3 regions of the Shewanella sp. MR-4 genome follow, and region 2 is predicted to be linked to each of the others. Evidence: predicted binding sites of a transcription regulator. Region 2 holds the regulator's gene; each other region holds the start of a gene.
The links. The regulator sigma-54, encoded in region 2, starts transcription at its own class of promoters, with help from an activator protein. The targets are predictions, from matches to a motif close to GTTGGCACGNNNNTNGNNT.
Positions count from the first base shown of each region.

Region 1: a site for sigma-54 is predicted at 5,697-5,715, ahead of SHEWMR4_RS14060 (BON domain-containing protein). Genes of this name have one in related genera too.
Region 3: a site for sigma-54 is predicted at 4,002-4,020, ahead of SHEWMR4_RS06235 (YggN family protein). Genes of this name have one in related genera too.

Region 1 covers NC_008321.1:3,189,020-3,196,478, forward strand. The annotation lists gene SHEWMR4_RS14030 (hypothetical protein) at 1-398, shown strand, start outside; gene SHEWMR4_RS20820 (DUF1328 domain-containing protein) at 1,006-1,182, shown strand; gene SHEWMR4_RS14040 (hypothetical protein) at 1,205-1,399, shown strand; gene SHEWMR4_RS14045 (diacylglycerol kinase family protein) at 1,554-3,251, shown strand; gene SHEWMR4_RS14050 (sigma-54 interaction domain-containing protein) at 3,338-4,747, opposite strand; gene SHEWMR4_RS14055 (hypothetical protein) at 5,001-5,477, shown strand; gene SHEWMR4_RS14060 (BON domain-containing protein) at 5,750-6,298, shown strand; gene SHEWMR4_RS14065 (DUF3224 domain-containing protein) at 6,432-6,848, opposite strand; gene SHEWMR4_RS14070 (hypothetical protein) at 6,973-7,459, opposite strand, start outside.
Region 2 covers NC_008321.1:780,618-788,076, reverse strand. The annotation lists gene mlaE (lipid asymmetry maintenance ABC transporter permease subunit MlaE) at 1-41, opposite strand, end outside; gene mlaF (phospholipid ABC transporter ATP-binding protein MlaF) at 38-856, opposite strand; gene SHEWMR4_RS03540 (KpsF/GutQ family sugar-phosphate isomerase) at 1,417-2,394, shown strand; gene kdsC (3-deoxy-manno-octulosonate-8-phosphatase KdsC) at 2,394-2,945, shown strand; gene lptC (LPS export ABC transporter periplasmic protein LptC) at 2,942-3,502, shown strand; gene lptA (lipopolysaccharide transport periplasmic protein LptA) at 3,489-4,040, shown strand; gene lptB (LPS export ABC transporter ATP-binding protein) at 4,037-4,768, shown strand; gene SHEWMR4_RS03515 (RNA polymerase factor sigma-54) at 4,875-6,350, shown strand; gene hpf (ribosome hibernation promoting factor) at 6,379-6,666, shown strand; gene ptsN (PTS IIA-like nitrogen regulatory protein PtsN) at 6,669-7,112, shown strand; gene rapZ (RNase adapter RapZ) at 7,109-7,459, shown strand, end outside.
Region 3 covers NC_008321.1:1,382,739-1,390,197, forward strand. The annotation lists gene SHEWMR4_RS06205 (YceI family protein) at 1-226, shown strand, start outside; gene SHEWMR4_RS06210 (oxidative damage protection protein) at 310-588, opposite strand; gene mutY (A/G-specific adenine glycosylase) at 598-1,716, opposite strand; gene trmB (tRNA (guanosine(46)-N7)-methyltransferase TrmB) at 1,896-2,612, shown strand; gene SHEWMR4_RS06225 (YggL family protein) at 2,658-2,984, shown strand; gene glsB (glutaminase B) at 2,984-3,898, shown strand; gene SHEWMR4_RS06235 (YggN family protein) at 4,077-4,898, shown strand; gene SHEWMR4_RS06240 (LysR family transcriptional regulator) at 5,318-6,259, shown strand; gene SHEWMR4_RS06245 (DUF885 domain-containing protein) at 6,885-7,459, opposite strand, start outside.

The DNA.
Region 1 (7,459 bases), 2.3 Mb from region 2:
CTAAATTACTTTTCCCTTTAGTCACCTTGCTTGTAGGCTCAGTATTAACTTATGTATTCGCTGTAAAAGCTAAACGGGACGAAGCAGCATTAAAGCATCGAGAAGAACAGTACTCAAAATTACTCGTAAAGCTTCAAGGTTTTGTTGGAGCTACTGCAAATGCTAAAACCAAACGAGAGTTCTTTGAAGAACAATATAAAGGTTGGCTCTATTGTTCTGATGAAGTTGTTGAAGCTATTAATCATATGGTGCAGTTGGTCATAGATAACCATGGCAAAGCACCAGATCCAGAAACTGGTCGGCAAGCTATTGGTAACATTGTAGTTGCAATGCGTAAAGATCTAAAAGGAACAAAACTTACTTATAAATCATTTCGTTATACTGACGTTGTTGGCTAACTCAGTTAACAAGAAGGAAAAACCAGCCATCTATTTTAGAGCAAAAACATATTGTGCTTTTAGTTTACCAACAACCTACTTTCGCAAAATTGCTCAAGTTAGAGTTTTCAAAAGTCGGCAAGATTGAGGATAGAGTATAAAAGTGAGCTAGTCTCTTCAAAAATAACGTTTTTCAGACGTGGCTGCTCAGTCCATAGTATATAAGAGATGTTGGCTACAATTATTTTCAAAATGCTTTATACCACTATAATTAAAGATAAAAATGCTGACAGTTTGTCGCAAAATGTCATTCTTGTTTTTCCCTCGATTTCCTCACTGCAACTCTTACCGAATCGCAGGTAAAAATTGCCTATCTCGCTTATATCAGCCAATACTTCCGCCGATATAAAACTCAAAAATTACACTAATAATCAGCAGATTAACCAAAAATCTCAAAGTTGGCATTAAGCTCGCAATATCCCCTTTGTGAGTTTATTGCGGGATTGAGTGATAACAGGATGTAAGACGTAACCTTGCTTATCCAACTCACCCAGCAACTAGCTCACTCGACGTAAACATGCAGAGTGAAAGAAGACAGAAAAACCGAAATAAGACAAAGGAGGTGGCTATGTTAGGTTGGACCTTAATGTTTCTGGTTGTGGCCATTATCGCCGGACTGTTTGGATTTACGGGGATCGCTGGCGCCGCAGCGGGGATCGCAAAGATTATTTTCTTCCTATTTATTGTATTACTTGTGATTTCCCTGCTGGTCAACGCCCTTAAGGGCAAGGCACCACGCGCTTAAATTGGATAAAAGGAGAATCGATATGAAACCTATGACCATGATTACCACTGCATTTTTAGCCTTATTATTAACCTTTGGACTGTCAGCCTGTAGCGACAACCACGCCGAGGACGCAGGCGAAAAAATCGATGAAGCCATCACAGATACCGGCAATGCGATTGAAGATGCCTGTGAAGAACTGAAAGAAGGCGTTAAAGCGAAAGATACTCGCTGCTAGAACGGATGACGGAAAGTAGATAGTCCCGCAAACGAGTCTATCAGGGGAACCACAGTTCAATTGAGTACCTCCGAACCACTTTATCGTGACAGCTATTGGTCACGATAAAGTGGGTTTCCCTGAGGCTCGCCGCTTATCGATGGAGGAGATGCCAATGCTGAGTAGGATCCACATTAAGTATTTCTACCTGTTCGGAGCGCTGTTATTTGGCTATTTCGCCGTAAGGGGCCACTCCCCTATCCTCACCTTTATTTGGGCATGGAGCAGCCTTTCCCTCGCCCTTGTCGGCTCAGCCTATTGGTTTAATCTCGCCAGTATTTTTAGAAAACGTCAGGATGGATCCATCCCTTGGTATATCCGTTGGGGCTTTATTCCATTTTTATTAGGATGCCGACTCTATAATCTCTGGGCACGGCGCCGCGATAGCGTGCCTTCAATGCAAGCCATTGATAAATATCTATACTTGGGTAGCCGCTTAAGCGCTGCCGATTTACCTAAACTGAATCGTTATGGCATTACCGCCATTTTAGATGTCACCGCCGAATTCGACGGCCTCGATGTGTCCCTGTATGAGGATCATATTGACTATCTGAATATCCCTATTCTTGACCACAGTGTGCCGACTAGCGCCCAATTAAATCAGGCGATTAACTGGTTACATCGCCAAGTACGCGCCCAAAAGCGGGTATTAATCCACTGCGCGCTCGGCCGCGGGCGTTCCGTAATGGTGCTGGCCGCTTATCTTGTGTGCCGCCGCCCCGAACTCAGCTTCGCCGAGGTGCTGCAACAGATTAAAAGCATTCGTAAAACCGCAGGCTTAAATCGCTGGCAACTCAAAGCGCTGGAGCAGATGTACACTCAAGGGGAAATCAAACTGCATAAGCGAGCCTGGATTATCGCCAATCCCGTCTCTGGCGCGGGTAAATGGCAGAGCCATGGCGAACAAATTTGCACTGAGCTGAAACGCTATTTTGAGGTGCAGTTAGCGCTCACCACGCCAGAGATTAGCGCCCAAACCCAAGCGAAAAAAGCACGGCTTCAGGGCGCCGATATCATCATCGCTTGCGGGGGCGATGGCACAGTCACAGAGGTCGCGGCGGAGATTATCGACACAGATATCACCTTAGGCATTATCCCGCTAGGCACCACTAATGCCCTATCACACGCCCTCTTTGGTTTAAGCAGTAAGCTCAATGCCGTCTCTCAAGCCCTTGATAATATTATCCAAGGCCAGACACAGACCATAGACACGGCGCGTTGCAATGCGCGACTGGTGTTACTGTTGGTCGGCATTGGGTTTGAGCAGCAAATGATTGAGTCGGCGAGCCGCGAGCGTAAAAATGCCCTCGGCCAACTCGCCTACCTCGATGGTTTGTGGCGCGCGGTGAACACCGACACCAACCTCGAGTTGCAGCTGACTTTAGATGACCAAACCCCAATGACAGTGCAAACCCACAGCCTAGTGGTTGCCAATGCCGCACCTTTTACCAGCTTACTCGCCCAAGGTAAGGGCGAACCCAATATGACCGACGGCTTGTTGGATATCACTTGGTTAGATTCAAATAATGAGCCAAATGAACAGCTTATCAGTTTGGCTGAACTGGCTTTTACCGGCTGGATTAAAGAGGCCGCCAATAGCGACTCTGCGCCCTCGGCCAACACGGGTAAAGTGAAACATGCCCACGCGAAAAAGGTGAAGATCAGCAGTCAGCCCCCATGCAAGTATGTGATTGATGGCGAGATTTGTGAGCCGGAGGAACTCAATATCGATATCCTGCCCGCCTCTTTGAAGGTGTTTGTGCCCTATCAAGCGCAAAATGCTGAACCGCAGTTAGAGTCAAAAATAAGCTAACACTTTCAAAATCAACTCTTAATCAAACTCTGAATCAAAAGCTGAATCAATGTATTAGCTTATTTTCAGGCATTTAATGTAGGTTACTACTTGGCGACGCTATTGCTAACGGAATCTTCGCTAACGGCATCAACAACGGTTTGAACGTCTGACTCCTGCTCATATTTACTGAGCTTGTTATAGAGGGTTTTAACGCTGATCCCAAGCTGCTCGGCGGTGTCGGTCTTATTGCCCAGACTCGTTTCAAGCGCTTGGTAAATGGCGATTTTTTCTAGCTCCTCAAGGCGCATACCTTGGGGGATCACTACATTTTCCTCCGCAGTCGTCTCTTTTTCCAAACTGGGCGTAAGCTGTAAATGCTCAGGGGTAATCTCATGGTCCGCCAGAATATAAGCGCGCTCAATAGCATGCTTTAACTCGCGCACATTCCCAGGCCAAGTGTGGGCCGCAATCGCCTCTAAACTTGAGGGCGAGAACGCTTTGCTCTGTTTTTCCGCCGCATTGCGATAGGCCAGAAAATGCTTCGAAAGTCCCACTATATCTTCCCCGCGCTCCCGCAATGGCGGCACTTGAATGGGGAAATGCGCTAAGCGAAAGTACAAATCTTCCCGCAATTGTCCTTGCTCTATCGCCACTAAAGGATCGCGGTTTGTCGCCGCCACAATACGCACATTGGCCTTGAGCACCTTAGGGCTACCGACGGGACGATATTCATTATTTTCAAGCACTCTTAATAGCTTAACTTGATGCTCTAGGGGCATTTCGGTGACTTCATCGAGGAATAAGGTGCCGCCTTCGGCCTGCTCAAATACCCCTTGATGATCACGATTCGCACCAGTGAAAGAGCCTTTTACATGGCCGAAGAGTTCACTATCGACCAATTCTGGGCTCAAGGCGCCGCAGTTAATCGCAATATAAGGCTTATTCACCCGCGGGCTGGCTAAGTGAATGGTATTGGCGACCAGTTCTTTACCTGCGCCACTCTCGCCGATAATCAACACATTGCTCTCGGCGGCCGACACGCGGCGGATAGTGCGATACAAACGGTGCATAGGTAACGAGGAACCCACCAGCAGACCATATTGGTCTAATTCGCTAGCAAAGGGGCGAATGCGCGTCGAAGTGTTGGCAACCAGATGCTGGGCAAAATCCGCTAAGGTTTCGCACAGCAACGACATATCGATGGGCTTACGGAAATGGTAGCCCGCGTATTTGGATAAGAGTTTATCGAGATGAGGATTCGGTAGGCCATCGGAGAGGAAAATAAACTCCACATCCGCAATGGCGCTGGACTCGAGTAAGGCTAAGTAATCCTCACGGCTTAGACGGGGCAGCTCAATGATCGCCACATCGATACGATTGGCCTCCAGCTGACTAATCCAAGATAAATCATCGGTACTGCGTAGCTTGTTGTAGGTCTGCGCGCCCTCGAGCTGCACTAATGCCTGCTCGGTCTCGACGTCCTGTAGATGATAGAAAAGCGTTGGTCGGATCATCTTGTGCCACTCCCTGTGAATGAAGCACCACTGTATGCCAGCCGTGAAATTTTAACAATCTCAACGGTAAGAGTTGCCGATAATATGCGAGGCACTGGCGACAATGGATAAATATCATCAGTTAAATCAAGTCATTAACTTATCATTAAAAAGTGAACGAAATATGCATAGAAGCTGAATGAAACTGAAATTTCCATAAAATGTTGGGCAATCCGTGTCGGCGGAGCAGCCCAAACTACCACAGGAGGTCGTTATGACGTCTAATGTTGCGCAACATCAGACCGAGTTGAGCGCCGATATTAAGCTGGTTAATGAGTTAATCGAGCTGACCCAAACCGGCGTGGATTTTTATACTCGGGCCAATACCACTGTCGATGACTACAGCCTAAAACGCATTTTTATTGCCCAAATCAAGACATACCAAGGGATGCAGGCACGATTTAAGCAATTGCTCGCCCAAACATTACAACAAATGGGCTCGCACATAGGCCCGCACTCAGTGCCGCCGTCGCAGACTCGGCCCTATGTCGATGTCGATGCTTTACTTATTAAACAGCAACTCGCCGATGCCCTCGCCGTACTCTGTGAGCTTGAGCGTCAGCGCCTTAATCACCTCAAACAGTTAATTAAAAAGGCCAATCACCCAAGGTTAATCAGCCAATTGGCCGAGGATATTGCCTGGCTACAAATCCATTTGGATACCTTACACCTGCGTAGCCAAGCCCTGTAAGGCGGCAATACCATCCAATAACGCGGCCAACTGAGCCGCGTTTTTGTTGCCTGCGATCTATTTGAGCTTAACGCCTATCACACTTAAGCCAAAAAGCTTAATCACCCTCGGTAATATTTACATTTTGTCGGTAAAAAGCGCCGATTTGCCGATTAAGTCAAACACCTAAAACAGGTCACAAATCCGATTTATTCTAATTAAAATCAGTAGGATAAGAATGTTGGCACGATTCACGCTTTAGTTCCTTCGAGATAACAACGGAGGATATCATTATGAAAAACACGACAACTTTAGCCTTAACCACCTTACTTGTCGGTTCTATCAGTTTAAATGTGGCCGCCGCACAGGATTGGAAAGACGATGCCAAAGATGCTTGGCTCGATGGCAAGGCCGAAACGACTTTGTTGCTCAATACTAACCTTAACTCCTTTGACATTATGACTGACGTGAAAAACGGCCATGTCACCTTAACCGGTCAAGTGGAGAGCAGTGTCGATAAGGCGCTCGCCGCTGAGCTCATCAAAAGCTTAGATGGTGTAAAAGGGGTCGATAACAAGTTAACCGTGATGAAAGAAGACGAAGGCACCAATGAGGTGGTGAAGACCTTAACCGACTCTAAGGTCGCAACGGTCGTAAAAACCCGTCTGTTGTTCTCGACCGACGTATCGGGCACCCAAATTAACGTCGATGTTGCCGATGGCGTAGTGACCTTACAGGGTGAAGTGGCTAGCGACGCCGAGCGTCAATTAGCCCTGACCATTGCTAAAAATACCGATGATGTGAAAAAGGTCGTCGATAAAATCAAAGTCAAAACCTCATAATGGTCCTGACATTCAGCCCTTGCTAATTCAGCTCTTGATAACTCAGCTGTTGGTATTAGTCACTCGGGCAAAAACCACAAAACCAGCTTCGGCTGGTTTTGTTTTATTGGCGCGATGTTATGTTAATCGTACCTTAGGCTTCGGCTTCCTGTTCGAGGCAGAAGCTAAATTCATAAAAATGTTGACCATTTTCGATGCTTATCGCCATAGTGCCATATAACCCAACGAGTTCACCCGCGCCAGAATGGGGGACAACCTCAAGGTGTAAGCGGTTTTGCCCATCGGTCATAATGCCAAAATGTTGCAGCACAAAACTGCCCTGTCTGCCGCACAGCTTACCCACCACTTGCTCTATCGCCACATAGCCCGCCGAGCCTTTTACCGCGGTCATTGCACTGAGCATTTCCCCTTGGCTACGGGCATCTAGCTCACCATAAAAAGTTTTATCTAAGGTCATTCTGCCAAGATTCACACCGCCCACGCCTGTGGCATAGGCACTCTCGGGATTGAGCTTAACATCAAATTTGCCCGTGACTTTGGTCATTTCCATGACACACTCCTTGTTTTAATTTTATGTTTTATCTCAAAATCTTAGCTATAAAAACTGCTAGGTGAAATAAATACCTCAGCCGCAGCTGAGGTAAAATTAACTTAGCATACGCCCAGATATAAACCTAATTCAGCGCTTTTATTTCCAACTCACTCACACCGATTTCAAGGGTTTTAGTCACCTTAGGCTCCTCTGCCATGGGTTGGCCGGCCGCCCTATCACGATAGGTAATGGCGACTTTATATGGCGCCTCAAAGGGATACACAGGTTCGATACTCTCCACCTCGATGCGATCGCCAATAAATACACTGCCCAGGTGCTGCAAACGATTTTGTCCATAATCTAAGCTGAACAGACCGAGGTACCAAAACACACCCGAACCTTGGTTAGTCACTATATAAGGCGCAACGAAGGGCATGGTCTGCTGCTTAGGATCGTCCTGTAATGGCGCATCGCTTTGGGTATCAGGCTCTAATGCAGGATCAAAGTTAAGCGGCGTTATCCGCAGATAATCGAGAAATACCCGACCCTTTTCATCACCTTGTTGATAATCCCCCAAGGCAAATTCCGTTTGCTTGATTTTAATAAAGTGCGTCAATACCACGGGCAGT
Region 2 (7,459 bases):
GCGCTGCGGCCGAGGTCGGCAATACTGTCAAATAACTTCACTTGCCAACTCCTTTAGCCATTAATTCTTGCTGATAATTCTTTGCTGGATAGTGGAAAGGCACGGGACCATCGGGCGCGCCTTGAATAAACTGTTTGAGCTGCGGATTATCCGCATGCTTTAGCTCCTCAGGCGTGCCATGGGCGATCACTCTTTTATCGGCCACCACATACACATAATCTGCAATTCCGAGCACTTCATCCACATCGTGGGACACCACGATCGAGGTCAGATTTAGCGCATCGGAGAGTTCGCGGATAAGCTTCACCAGCACGCCCATGGAAATCGGGTCTTGTCCGGCAAAGGGCTCATCGTACATCACCATTTCAGGCTCAAGGGCAATCGCCCGAGCAAGGGCGGCACGGCGCTGCATCCCACCGGATAACTCACTTGGCATCATCTGCGCGGCGCCACGCAGGCCAACGGCTTCGAGCTTCATCAATACGATTGAGCGGATAATCTCTTCAGGCAATCCCGAATGCTCACGCAGCGCAAAGGCGACGTTATCGAAGACGTTGATATCGGTGAATAAGGCGCCACTTTGAAACAACATGCTCATGCGCTTACGCAGCTCAAATAATTCATTACGACTCACGGCGTGCACATCTTGTCCATCGAACAACACTTGGCCGCTATCGGGCGTTAATTGGCCACCGATAAGCTTAAGCAAAGTGGTTTTACCTATACCACTGGGGCCCATAATGGCGGTCACTTTGCCCCGAGGGATAGACAGGCTAATATCTTCATATATGACACGCTGGCCACGGCTGAAGCCCAAATGACGGATCTCAACCAACGGCGTTTGTTCTTGAGTCATGCTTGATTCCGATATTTGAAAAGAGGTGGCCTACGCTTCCTGCCCAGACCAATCGAAGAGCCGCAAATTGTACGTAATTGCGCTTTAACCTACAACAGAATCGACACTATCGTCCTGCGATACTTTCAATTTGCCTCATTTCCAGCGAGAATGCGCCCTAAGTTTTCGCTCTGTGAAGCTAAAGTGTTACTTAATGTTTTCACCCTTGTTGATAAATCAGCAGGATTGTTTAGCCAAGGCTAATAAAATAAGCGAAATAACACTGAACTAGGCAAGACAACTTAACTCAAAAACCATATTGAATGCCAAAGTCGTTATCATGCTTACCATAGCAACCAAAATGGTGGTGGAAAACGACTAAGACGATGATATTGCTCAAAGCATTCAATCGCTGAACAAGTTATCCTGCCCTATTGCCTCAACCCTCATGGGCTGAGACTGAATAATAAGACGCTACTCAAGTACGAAGCCGTTAATTTTATCATCTTTATCGCGTACCAAATTGTGCTATTCCAATCCCAGAACGGGGCGACAAAGACAATGCAAGAAGAGAGATAGACATGGTAGACCAATCACAATTGCGCCAGTGGGGCTGTAAAGTCATCGATATTGAAAAATCGGCCCTCGACAATCTTTATCAATATGTCGATTCCGTTGAATTCGCCCAAGCCTGCGAACTTATTCTCAACTGTACCGGCAAAGTGATAGTGATGGGGATGGGAAAATCAGGCCATATTGGCAATAAAATCTCGGCCACCCTAGCCAGCACAGGTACCCCAGCTTTTTTTGTCCATCCAGGTGAAGCCAGCCATGGTGACCTAGGCGTGCTCTCGGACAATGATGTGATTCTTGCGATTTCCAACTCGGGCGAGTCGAGCGAAATCCTCGCGCTGATGCCCGTTATCCAACGTAAAGCCATCCCAGTGATTGCCATGACAGGCAAGCCAGAATCCACCATGGCGCGTCTATCTAAAATTCATTTATGTATTGAAGTACCAGAGGAAGCCTGCCCGCTTGGGCTTGCGCCAACCTCAAGTACCACAGCAACCTTAGTCATGGGCGATGCCATCGCCATTGCCCTCCTGCAAGCCAAAGGTTTTACCCGAGAAGATTTCGCCATGTCCCATCCGGGCGGCGCCTTAGGTCGTAAGCTGCTGCTTAAGGTCAGCAACGTGATGCACAGCGGTGATGACTTACCTCTGGTTAAACACGATATCTGCATCACCGATGCCCTGTATGAGATCTCCAAGAAAGGCCTTGGCATGACCGCAGTTATCGATGAGCAAAACAAACTCGTGGGTATCTTTACCGACGGTGACCTGCGCCGCGTTATCGATGCCCAAGTCAACCTACGCACCACGCCGATTGCCGATGTGATGACGCGAAACTGTGTCACAATTACTGAAAACGTTTTAGCGGCACAGGCGCTGCAAGTGATGGATTCCAAAAATATCAACGGCCTGATAGTGATAGATAAAGACAATCATCCTGTCGGTGCGCTCAATATGCTCGATATGGTTAAAGCGGGAGTGATTTAATGCCACAGCAAGGTTTTTATGGCCCCATCAGCGACGATGTTTGGCAAAGGGCACAAAAAATTAAACTGCTGATCTGCGATGTGGACGGAGTGTTTTCCGACGGCCGCATTTATTTGAGCAACTCGGGGGAAGAACTCAAAGCCTTCCACACCCGCGATGGTTATGGCGTGCGCTCATTATTGACCAGTGGTTTTAATCTGGCGGTTATCACTGGCCGCCAGTCTAAAATTGTCGAAAACCGCATGACGGCACTGGGTGTAACCCATATTTATCAGGGCGTAGATAATAAATTCGTCCCCTATGAAGAGCTGCTGTCGCTCTACAATGTCACCCCAGAAGAAGTCGCCTATATCGGTGATGATATTGTCGACTTGCCGGTGATGAATGTGGTCGGCCTTGCCGCCTGTGTTGCCGATGGTCATCCCTATGTCCGCCAACATGCCCATTTTGTGACTCACTTAAATGGTGGCCACGGTGCACTCAGGGAACTCACGGATCTGCTCTTACTGAGCCAAAATAAGTTCACTTCCGCCCATGGGATGAGCATATGAGTCGTGTGACCCTCGCCATTATCGCCTTTTTTGGCACTGCACTGGTGCTATATTGGCAAGTGCAGCAAAAACGCGGTGGCGATACGGATGACAGCTTGAATGTCAGTGACAGACCCGATTACATTATCGAAGATCTGCGCAGCATTGAATTTAATGAGCAAGGGCAAGTTAACAGTCGCGTCACGGCAAAGCACATGGAACACTATGAGCTGAAAAACCAAACCGACTTTACTGCTCCCGTCTATCTTGTCTATCCCGACCAAGGTAAAGCAAAATGGCAGATCCGAGCCGACCAAGGTCGACTCAACAAAGATACCGGCAAGGTTGTATTAGAAAATAATGTTATTATCGATGCCATCAGCCCTGGTGAACCCATACAGACATTGTCCACCAGTTTTTTAGAACTCGATCTCAACACTATGATAATGACCTCTGACCGCATCATTTACGTCACAGGGAAAGATTTTAATATTCAAGGGCAAGGCCTTTATGCCGACCTTAACGCGCAGGAAGTGAAATTGACCAGTCAGGTAGTAGGAACCTATGAAGCAAAATAACATATTACTTGCCGGCCTAATGCTGATGACAAGCATGAGCGCCTTCACCAAGGTCGGTGACTTACAGCAAGAAGTTAAAATTAAGGCCGTCAGCCAAACTGCGGACATTAAAAACAATCAGATCATTTTCTTCGGCCCCGTAGAAGTCACCCAAGGTTCGATTAAAATCCATGCGGATCAACTACGTGCGTTTTCTGCCGAAGGGGACAACAGCAAGATTTTAGTGGCAACGGGTAATCCTGCGACCTACAGCCAGATCCTCGACGATGGGCGTCCAGCTTCTGCCAGCGCCAAAGAAATTCGCTATGAAATGGCGACTCGCACCTTGACCTTAACCGGCTCAGCCACCCTAGACCAAGCGGGTAGCCAAGTGACGGGGAATCTCATCCGCTACAATATTATTCAGCAAAAACTGATCGCTGAGAGCACGGGTAGCGGTGATGATCGCGTGATTACCATTATTCAGCCTGACAACTATCAGGAAGAACTCAAGAATCAGCCCACGGACAAACCTGTGAAAAAACAGGACTCTCAATGACCCAAATCACCTTAAAAGCACAGAATCTCGCTAAGAGTTATAAGAGTCGTCAGGTTGTGAAAGATGTCAGCCTGACGGTCAAAACGGGTCAAGTCGTCGGCCTACTCGGCCCAAACGGTGCGGGTAAAACCACGACCTTTTACATGGTCGTGGGTTTAGTGAAAAGCGATAAAGGCCATATCTTTATCGACGATGATGATTTAACCGCCGATCCCATGCATCTGCGCGCCCGCAAAGGCATTGGTTACCTGCCACAGGAAGCCAGTATCTTTCGCAAGCTGACCGTGCACGACAATATCATGGCGGTGCTGCAAACCCGTAAAGAGCTCAATCGCGATCAACGCGAAGAAGAGCTGGAACACCTGTTAGAAGAGTTCCATATCACCCATATTCGCGACAGCCAAGGCATGTCGTTATCGGGCGGTGAACGTCGCCGCGTCGAAATTGCCCGCGCCTTAGCGGCCAATCCAAAGTTTATTCTGCTCGATGAACCCTTCGCAGGTGTCGACCCGATTTCGGTTATCGACATCAAGAAAATCATCGAACAACTCAAGAGCCGAGGCCTTGGGGTACTGATCACAGACCACAATGTGCGCGAGACCTTAGACGTCTGTGAACATGCCTACATTGTCAGTCACGGTAATCTGATAGCCGAAGGAACTCCCGCAGAGATCTTAGACAATCAGCAAGTTAGGGCTGTGTACTTAGGTGAACAATTCAGGCTATAGTTACTTAAACAGAGCCAATTAGCCTTGAATTTTGGCTTAATAAGCGCCATCAATATGATAACAAGCGGCCTAAATTCACAATAATAACGTAGGGATCAGCGGTAACATGAAAGCGTCACTCCAGCTCAAACTGGGTCAACAGTTAACCATGACGCCACAACTTCAACAGGCCATTCGTCTGTTGCAATTGTCGTCATTGGAACTGCAGCAAGAGATCCAGCAAGCCTTAGACTCTAATCCTCTTCTCGAGCTGGAAGAGGAGCAATTTGACGCGCCTACCGAACGTAAGCAAGATATCGCCGATACCGACTTTAGCGAAACGACGGCTCAGCCACAGGAACAAGACAATTCCACCGTGGATATTGCCGAGTCGTTGACCAAAGAATCCCTGCCCGAAGAACTGCCCATGGACACCACTTGGGATGAAGTCTTTACCGCATCGCCAAACTCAGGTTCTGGTGCTAGCCGTGAAGATGATATGCCCTTTCAAGGGGAAACCAGTGAAGGCCTGTACGAACATTTAGAATGGCAGAAAAACCTTACGCCCTTCTCTGAAACCGATTTAGCCATCGCCACCGCAATTATTGATGCCATCGACGATCAGGGATATCTCACTCAAAGTACTGAAGATATCCTCGAGGCCATGGGCAATCCAGAGATAGAACTGGATGAAGTCGAAGCCGTGCTCAAGCGTATTCAACACTTCGACCCCGTTGGTGTCGCGGCAAAGGATTTAAGCGAATGTCTGCTTATCCAACTCTCCCATTTTTCGCCGGACACCCCACACCTCGAAAACGCCCGCATGCTGATCAAAGATCATTTAGATCTGATCGCTGCCCGCGACTTTAGATTATTAATGCGTAAGACCAAACTCAAAGAGGACGACTTAAGGGACAGCATAGCGCTGATCCAAACCTTAAACCCTCGCCCCGGTTTACTCATCACCCCTGTCGATGAAGAATATGTGATCCCCGATGTATCGGTATCGAAGAAAAACGGCCGTTGGGTGGTCGAATTAAACCCTGACTGCATGCCAAAAATCAATGTTAATCAGCAATATGCAGCCATGGCGCGCAGCACCAAAAGTCAGGCCGATAGCCAATTTATTCGCGGCCATCTGCAAGAGGCTAAATGGTTTATCAAAAGTCTTGAAAGCCGCAACGAAACACTGCTCAAGGTGGCAAACTGCATAGTGCAATATCAACAGGGTTTCTTCGAATACGGTGAAGAAGCCATGAAACCTATGGTCCTGAACGATATCGCCGAGGCGGTCGAGATGCATGAATCCACCATTTCACGGGTGACGACGCAAAAGTACATGCATACCCCAAAGGGACTTTTTGAACTAAAATATTTCTTCTCAAGCCACGTCGGGACTGATGATGGCGGTGAGTGCTCATCCACGGCAATCAGAGCCTTCATTAAGAAACTGGTTGCAGCGGAAAACCAGAAAAAACCATTAAGCGACAGCAAGATGGCGCAACTTCTGGCAGAACAGGGAATTAACGTTGCGCGCAGAACCATTGCGAAGTACCGAGAAGCGATGCTTATTCCCCCTTCCAATCAGCGTAAAAGTTTATAGCCTACAGTGGAAATCGGAGGACGTTTATATGCAAATAAACCTGAGTGGACACCATATCGAGATTACCGAATCGTTACGGGCATATGTTGAGGAAAAGTTTTCAAAACTTGAACGTCATTTCGAACAGATCAATAATGTGCACGTTGTGCTCAATGTTGAGAAAATGCAACAAATTGCCGAAGCGAGAATCAACCTCACCGGTGGTGAAGTCTTCGCGACTTCAGAGCATGCAGATATGTATGCTGCCATAGACGTCCTGATTGACAAGCTTGATCGTCAGGTTATTAAACACAAAGAGAAGTTAACAAAACACTAGCAATGGAACTTCGTACCATACTGCGGCCGGAGTGCACAACCTGCGCCACTCCGGGCAGTAAGAAAAAGGTACTGGAACTCATCAGCGACTTAGCCGCTGCCCAGTACCCCACCCTCTCATCTCAAGAGATCTTCGAAAGCCTAGTGGCGCGCGAAAAGATGGGGAGCACAGGTATAGGTAACGGCATCGCCATCCCACATGGTCGATTAACCGATATAACACAACCCATAGCCATATTGGTGAAATGTGAGGAGCCGATAGCCTTTGATGCTATCGATAAACAACCTGTCGACATTTTATTTGCTCTGCTGGTGCCTGCTGACCAATGTCAACAGCACTTAAGCACTTTGTCCTGCATGGCTGAAAAGCTTAGCGACAAACAAATATTGAAGCAATTGCGCAAGACGCATGATGAAACGGAACTCTATCAGGTAATCACTGGATGAAACTGGTCATAGTGTCAGGGCGCTCAGGCTCAGGCAAATCGGTCGCACTTAGAGTGCTTGAAGATCTCGGCTATTATTGTGTCGATAATCTCCCCTTGCCGTTGATTGGCAGCTTACTCGAACAGCTCAAGGGCAGTAACGATCTCGTCGCCATCAGCGTCGACGTGCGTAATCTGCCGGAGCAAGACAAGGTACTCGTCAAACAGCTCACAAGCCTGCCCGAGGGCACTGAACTCACCAGCTTCTTCTTAAATTCCAGCGATAAAGTACTGCTAAAGCGCTACAGCGAGACTCGGCGCTTACATCCCTTATCTAAGAGCCGAGTATCACTGCAAGAAGCCATCAAA
Region 3 (7,459 bases), 600 kb from region 2:
TGGCGATATGGTTATCACAGGTAACTTCACGCTAAATGGTGTGACTAAACCGTTGGCAATCCAAGCGCATGCCGTGGGTGAGGGTCAAGATCCTTGGGGCGGATACCGTGCAGGTTTTATCGGTACTACCACGTTTGCGATGAAAGATTACGGTATCAAGATGGACTTAGGCCCAGCGTCTGCCAATGTTGAGTTAGATTTAGTGGTAGAAGGCGTGCGTAAGTAAGCTTAACGTTACTGAGCTGCATTTATCAACGAATAAAAAAGCGCCCTTGGGCGCTTTTTGCTTTTATGGATAGGCGCTTAGGCTTATTCCTGACCCTTTTCAGGCACAAAGCCTTCAATTTCCACGTCTTTACCTTCGAAGAGGAAAGAGGTCATTTGTTCTTCCAAAAATTTACGATCATCAACATTCATCATGTTGAGTTTCTTTTCGTTGATCAGCATGGTCTGCTTTTTCTGCCATAGGCCCCAAGCTTCTTTACTGACGTTATCGAAAATACGTTTACCTAAATCACCTGGATACAGTTGAAAGTCTAGGCCGTCGGCTTCTTTGTTTAAATATACGCAATTGACTGTACGCGCCATGATTATTCCTTACTGACTGTCGAGGTTGCTAGCAATAGCTACGAGTGATCCCAAGTTGGCCAACACGCGCTCTGTTGCGGCGGCGAGTCCCACTTTGGAAGGTTGATTGATGTTATACCAGAGAGACTGGTTTTGTTCCATGACTGCGCCCACGCTCTGCATAGCCGAGGTTTGCTTGTCGTAGCCATTCGCTTGGCTATCCAAATTCAGTAGCATGGGTTGAATATCTAAATGGAAATGGCTAAAGGTATGCCTAAAACCGATTAATGGTTCGAGTTGTGCGGCGTGATAACCTTGGGTTTCAAGCTCTGCATTGAGTGCGGCTTGAGTACTAAATTCGGGGAAGCACCAGAGTCCGCCCCAAATGCCGGCAGGAGGGCGCTTAGCCAAGAAGACTTGGTTATCTTTGAGTAAAACCAACATCCAAGCGGCTTTCTCTGGGATAGTTTTCTTAGGCTTTTTACCGGGGAACTCAGTTTGTCTTCCCATTAATTGAGCTTTGCAATCAATAGCCACAGGGCAAGCGGCACAATTGGGTTTGCTGCGAGTACAAATACTGGCACCAATATCCATCATGGCTTGGTTATATTTTTGAATATCCTGCCCTGGCGTTAACTGCTCGGTTAATTGCCAGAGTTGTTCTTCCACAGGTTTTTGACCGGGCCAGCCCGCAATCGCGCCATGTCTTGCTAATACGCGCTTAACATTGCCATCGAGGATCGGATGATGTTGCCCAAGTGATAGGGATAACACTGCACCTGCTGTCGAGCGGCCAATACCAGGCAGCGCTAACACTTGCTCAAAGTCTGTTGGAAATTGCCCTTGATACAAATCGCGAACCATCTTAGCGGCTTTATGTAGATTGCGAGCCCTGGCGTAATAACCAAGCCCAGTCCAATGATGCAGTACTTCATCATCCGGCGCGTTAGCGAGGGTTAACACATCGGGGAAACGTGCCATAAAACGCTGGTAATAGGGGATAACAGTCGCTACCTGAGTTTGTTGCAGCATAATCTCTGAAACCCATACGCGATATGGGGTTTTATCTTGCTGCCAAGGGAGGGTTTTACGACCGTGGTTGTCGTACCAATTAACGATACGTGTAGCAAAGGTGGCTGTAGATTTCATCGGCGCAGTGTAGCGGGAGATTGGTTGGCAAACAAGTAACACCCCATCGAAAAATCGGCCTAGATTCGCTCTCTAGGATAATCTTGTTATACTTCGCCTCCATTAGTGCTTGCACTGTAAGTTGAACTTTGGATAATGCCCTTCTTTTTAGATGGTGTTGTCCACGAGACGAGGCAAAAATGAGCGAAGTCACTACCGCTGAATTTAATGAAGAAGGCAAGTATCTGCGTAAGATCAGAAGCTTTGTCCTAAGAGAAGGTCGTTTGACTAAAGGTCAAGCGCAAGCCATTGAGACTCAGTGGCCAACAATGGGCTTAGATTACAGCCCAACACCATTAAACCTGACCGAAGTATTTGGTCGCGAAGCCGATACCGTACTGGAAATCGGTTTCGGCATGGGCGCCTCTTTAGTACAAATGGCACAAGAAGCTCCAGAACAGAACTTTATCGGTATTGAAGTCCATAAGCCTGGCGTGGGTTCATGCTTAAGTGACGCTGCCGCTGCTGGGGTGACTAATCTTCGCGTGTATCACCATGATGCAATGGAAGTGTTAGAACATGCTATCGCCGATGGCAGCCTTGCGCGCGTGCAATTGTTCTTCCCTGATCCGTGGCATAAAAAGCGCCACCACAAGCGCCGTATCGTGCAGGCGGAGTTTGCTGAGCTTATTCGCCGTAAACTGAAGATTGGCGGCGTGTTCCATATGGCGACCGACTGGGAAAACTACAGCGAACATATGCTGGAAGTGATGAATGCGGCCAATGGTTACAAAAACCAATCCGCCGATGGTACCGTGGTGCCGCGTCCAGATCATCGTCCACTGACTAAATTTGAAGCCCGCGGTCATCGCCTCGGCCATGGCGTGTGGGATCTGATGTTTGAGCGTATCGCTTAACATCTTTTATGGTTTTTATTTTTTAACACAACGGGGAAAATCACTATGGCAAAGAATCGTAGCCGTCGTTTACGTAAGAAAATGCGCGTTGATGAATTCCAAGAGTTAGGTTTTGACATTACTTGGACCTTCGATGCATCTGTCTCTGAAGCCGATATTGATGCAACAGTCGATAAGTTTATCGATGAAGTCATTGAAGCCCGTAAGTTAGGTTTCCACGGCGGTGGTCATATCGAGTGGGAAGGTATTATTGCGACCCAAACTATCGGTAAGTGCACCGAAGAAGATGTTGCTGCAGTGAAGGCTTTCTGGGCGGGTCAAAAAGTGACTCAACTTGAAGTTAGCGATCTGTACGATATCTGGTGGAGTTAATGCCAGAACAGGCGTTATTAGAGGAAGTGGTCGACAAAGTTCGGCCCTTGCTCGGCCAAGGAAAGGTTGCTAATTACATCCCTGCGCTCGCCAATGTTGATGCTGGTAAACTGGGCATTGCCGTAACCACGATTGACGGTGAAACCATAGGCGCAGGCGATTACCTTGAGCCATTTTCAATTCAAAGTATTTCTAAAGTTTTCAGCTTAACCTTAGCGCTAACTTTATATGAAGAAACCGAAATTTGGAGCCGCGTCGGCAAAGAACCCTCGGGACACTCCTTCAATTCATTAGTCCAAGTTGAACTCGAGCGGGGTAAACCTCGCAATCCCTTTATTAATGCTGGCGCGTTAGTTATCGCTGACTTATTACAGAGCCGTTTAGGGGCGCCTAAGCATCGGATGTTGGAATTGGTCAGGGCGCTGAGTCAAAACGATAAAGTCTGTTTCGACAAGCAAGTGGCTGATTCTGAATATCAGCATAGTGCTCGCAATGCGGCCATCGCTTATCTGATGAAATCCTTCGGTAATTTTCAAGGCGATGTCGATACAGTGCTGCGCACTTATTTTCATTATTGCGCCTTAAAAATGAATTGCGCCGACCTATCGCGGGCGATGTTGTATTTAGCCAACCGCGGTAAAACCTTAGATGGCACTGAGCTTATTTCGCAGGTACAGACTCGGCAATTAAATGCCCTGTTAGCAACTTCTGGCTTATATGACGGCGCAGGTGAGTTTGCCTATCGTGTTGGTATGCCTGGTAAAAGCGGTGTTGGCGGCGGCATTATTGCGGTGATCCCCGGGGAACTCTCGGTCTGCGTTTGGTCACCCGAATTAGATAATCAAGGTAACTCCCTCGCAGGGACGGCGATGCTTGAGCATCTCAGCCAGCGTCTCGGACGTTCAATCTTCTGATTTAACTCTTTTATTAGCACTGTTAGGCTAAATATTAGTGAAATTTACTAATCTGCTCTCGGTGCTAATTTTTATAACTTCATAATAATCATGTTGTTACAAAGTTGGCACATCTTCTGCTATTCATCTTTTAGCACGTTAGCTTAGTCGAATTCCTCAGATTAAAGGATGAACAACAATGAAGATAAATACACTATTAACCGGAGTGGCATTATCGGGTGTTATTTTAAGCGCTTCTGGCTTGCAATCAGCACAAGCGAAAACCGAGCCGCAAATCGATGAGCGTTGTGAGGTTTCTCTTAACTATGATGTGAGAGTCGAACCGAAAAAATTAGTGATGAGCGAGAAGGGCACCGAGAAGTATCGCATCGAGGTCGACAAGTTATACGTTGAAGGCAAGCAGGTAACCTTAACCGACAAACAGAAAAAGCTGGTTAGCCAGTATGCCGATGAGGTGTCGACTCAGGTTCCTGAGGTCATTGAATTAGTCAACGAAGCGGTTGCACTGGCCTCTCAAGCTGTAAGTATGGCATTAACACCACTGATGGGCGATGCGGCTGGCGCTAAGTTTGATGAGATGATGGCGGGCGTGCAGAAGCGTGTTGATACTGTAGCCTACAAGCAGGGCGATAGTTTTTACCTTGGTGCGACCGAAGAGTCGATGCAAAACACCTTTAACGACGAATTTGATAAGGAAATGGAGCAAATCGTACAAAACTCCATTGGCACCTTGATGATGAATATCGGCAGCCAAATCCTTGCGGGCGACGGTGAGTCCTTCGAAGCTAAGATGGACGCATTCTCACAAAAAATGGATAGATTAGGCGATGATATTGAGCAGCAAATTGAATCCCAATCTAAGGGGATTGAAGCGAAAGCCGACCGTTTATGTGACCGTTTTGAAAACCTGCTGGTGCTTGAGAATCAACTGCGTAAAGAAGTGCCAGAGTTAGCCCCCTATGTGTTGACTCAAAACACTCACCATGAATTACGTGAATAGTGATCTGCAGAGTAGTTTAAAACCTACACTAGTTGGAGTCAGGTAATGTCGACCTAACTGACACCATAAATACAGTGATATAAATGAAAAAGCCCCAGTACGTTAAGTGTCTGGGGCTTTTTCTTGATTCATTTTAGCCAAGCGGAATGATATTAATCTGATTGCTTGCGGCTATTTACTATGGAATATTACATTCTAAAGACTAATGTTTGGTATACTCTTAAAATATAATGAAAAGCTGGCAATTCAGTCAGATATAACACTCTACTTTAGCGGACTTTTTCGGTCTAAATCTCTACAACGAACCCAATTGCTGTGAGATATTAAGGCATTGAGGGATGCTTCAAGGCATTTGTGCTGCATTCCTATGCTATTCCGAAAGTTAATATCACTGTCGAAACTGCTTAAGGCGACTTTCCATGTTAGAACTGTTAGAACCTATTGCGATTTTTACTCATGTGGCCAGAGCTGGTAGTTTTAGTGCCGCCGCAAGAAGGCTTGGGATCTCTAAATCTAAGGTCAGTACGCAGGTAGCCGATCTCGAACATAGACTCGGTGTTCAACTGATCCAGCGTACCACTCGAAGCTTAAGTCTGACTGAAGCTGGACATTTGTTATATCTGCAAGGTGAAGAGTTGCTTCGCGATGCCGAACAGGCCATTGCTAGCGTGCATAACTTAAACGATGCCACCCGCGGCGTGTTAAAGGTGGGTATTTCCCAGTCCTTTGGTGCTATGCATATCATTCCCGCGCTGCCATCATTTATGGAAAAACATCCTGAGCTCGAGCTGCAAGTCAGCTTATTAGATCATAAGGTGGATGTAGTCAGCGAAGGTTTAGACCTATTGTTAACTATGTCTGAGCAGCTTCCCTTGGGTATGGTGGCGCGTCCTTTGATGAAGTGTCAGTTCCTACTCGTTGCCTCACCTGATTATATTGCTAAACATGGCGAACCGTCGCGTCCAGAGCAGTTGGTCGACCATAACTGCTTGGTGTATCAAGGTGAGTGGCATGAGCACAGCATGTGGCAGTTTAAAAAGGGCGATGATTACTGTGAGATAGGTGTCTCTGGTAACTTCAGAGTGGATAACGCTCCCGCTTTAAAATCAGCTGCGATCAGTGGCTTAGGGGTTGTCTATCTTGCTAGTTATTTGATGGAAGATGAAATCGCTAAGGGCACATTAGTGCCGCTGCTGAGGGACTGGCAACTGACTCATCATTTACCGCTACAGGCCGTTTATCCACGCCGTAAACACTTAGCTCCTAAGGTGAGTGCCTTCATTGAGTTTATTAAAGACCATATTGGTAATCCGCCTTATTGGGATATTCCCTATGCGGAACTCTTCAGTGAACGTCAGTAATTTTGGAAACATTGTTCTTAAAATGCGGTTAATGCGAATTAAGAGAGTTTGTTCTTGTTAAAATTTGAATAAAATCAGTATTTTGGCTTTATGCTGGTTTGTATTTTAGTTTGATTTTTTAGAGTTTGCTAAAGCTGATTTCCTGATAGTGTATTGAAGTCTGTTCTTAAATGAATACAATGGGTGCCAGATGATTCGGAATGACCTGAGTCCTACGCTCTTATTGGAAATGACCCCTTTCGATATCAGTGTACAGGTTGGCAGCAATGCAGTTTCGAATCACAGCCAGCAGAAGTTTGCGAACTAAAACAATGTTGGCTTTTAAACCATCATCCTAGTTTTTGGTTTACCTCAGCTCATTAGGCTGAGGTAATTTTTTTCTGATGGTTGAGTGCGCAAAACGAGTTTTGTCTCTCTGTACCCTAAAGTCACACCGAGTGTTAAGTGCTTATGCTTAATACATTAAATATAGTGACCCACAGTGAGATAGGGTTTTATGACCAAGCCGGTGATAAATCCAATAAAAAAGCCACTTGATAGTGGCTTTTTTATTGGCTGCGATTTAACGATGTTATTCGCAACGGCGTTCAAGGGAGGCTAGCGTTAGCCTCCCAAGGTTTTATGCTTAGGCTTTGTTAACGCTGGCAATCCATTGATCGACTTGCTCTTCTAGCACATCCAAGGGCAGTGCCCCGTTAGCCAAGACTAAAGTATGGAAATCCCGGATATCAAACTGATCACCCAGTTGTTTTTCCGCCTTGTGTCTCAGTTCGAGTAACTTAATCATCCCAACTTTATAGGCTGTGGCTTGAGATGGCATAACAATATGACGCTCTACCATTTTCTTCGCATCGGATTTTGCGTTAGGAGTATTATCGACGTAATAAGCTATCCCTTGTTCGCGGGTCCATTTCTTGGCGTGGATCCCTGTATCGACCACTAAACGACAAGCTCGCCATAACTCCATCGCCAGTCGACCAAAATCGGAGTAAGGGTCAGCATATAAGCCCATCTCCTTCGGGAAAGATTCACTGTAGAGTCCCCAACCTTCGATATAGGCGGTATAGCCACCGAACTTACGGAACTTAGGAATATCCTTTAGCTCCTGTGAGATAGCGATTTGCATATGGTGGCCAGGGATCCCTTCGTGGTAAGCCAGTGCTTCCATCTGGTATTTAGGCATGGCTTTCATATCGTAGA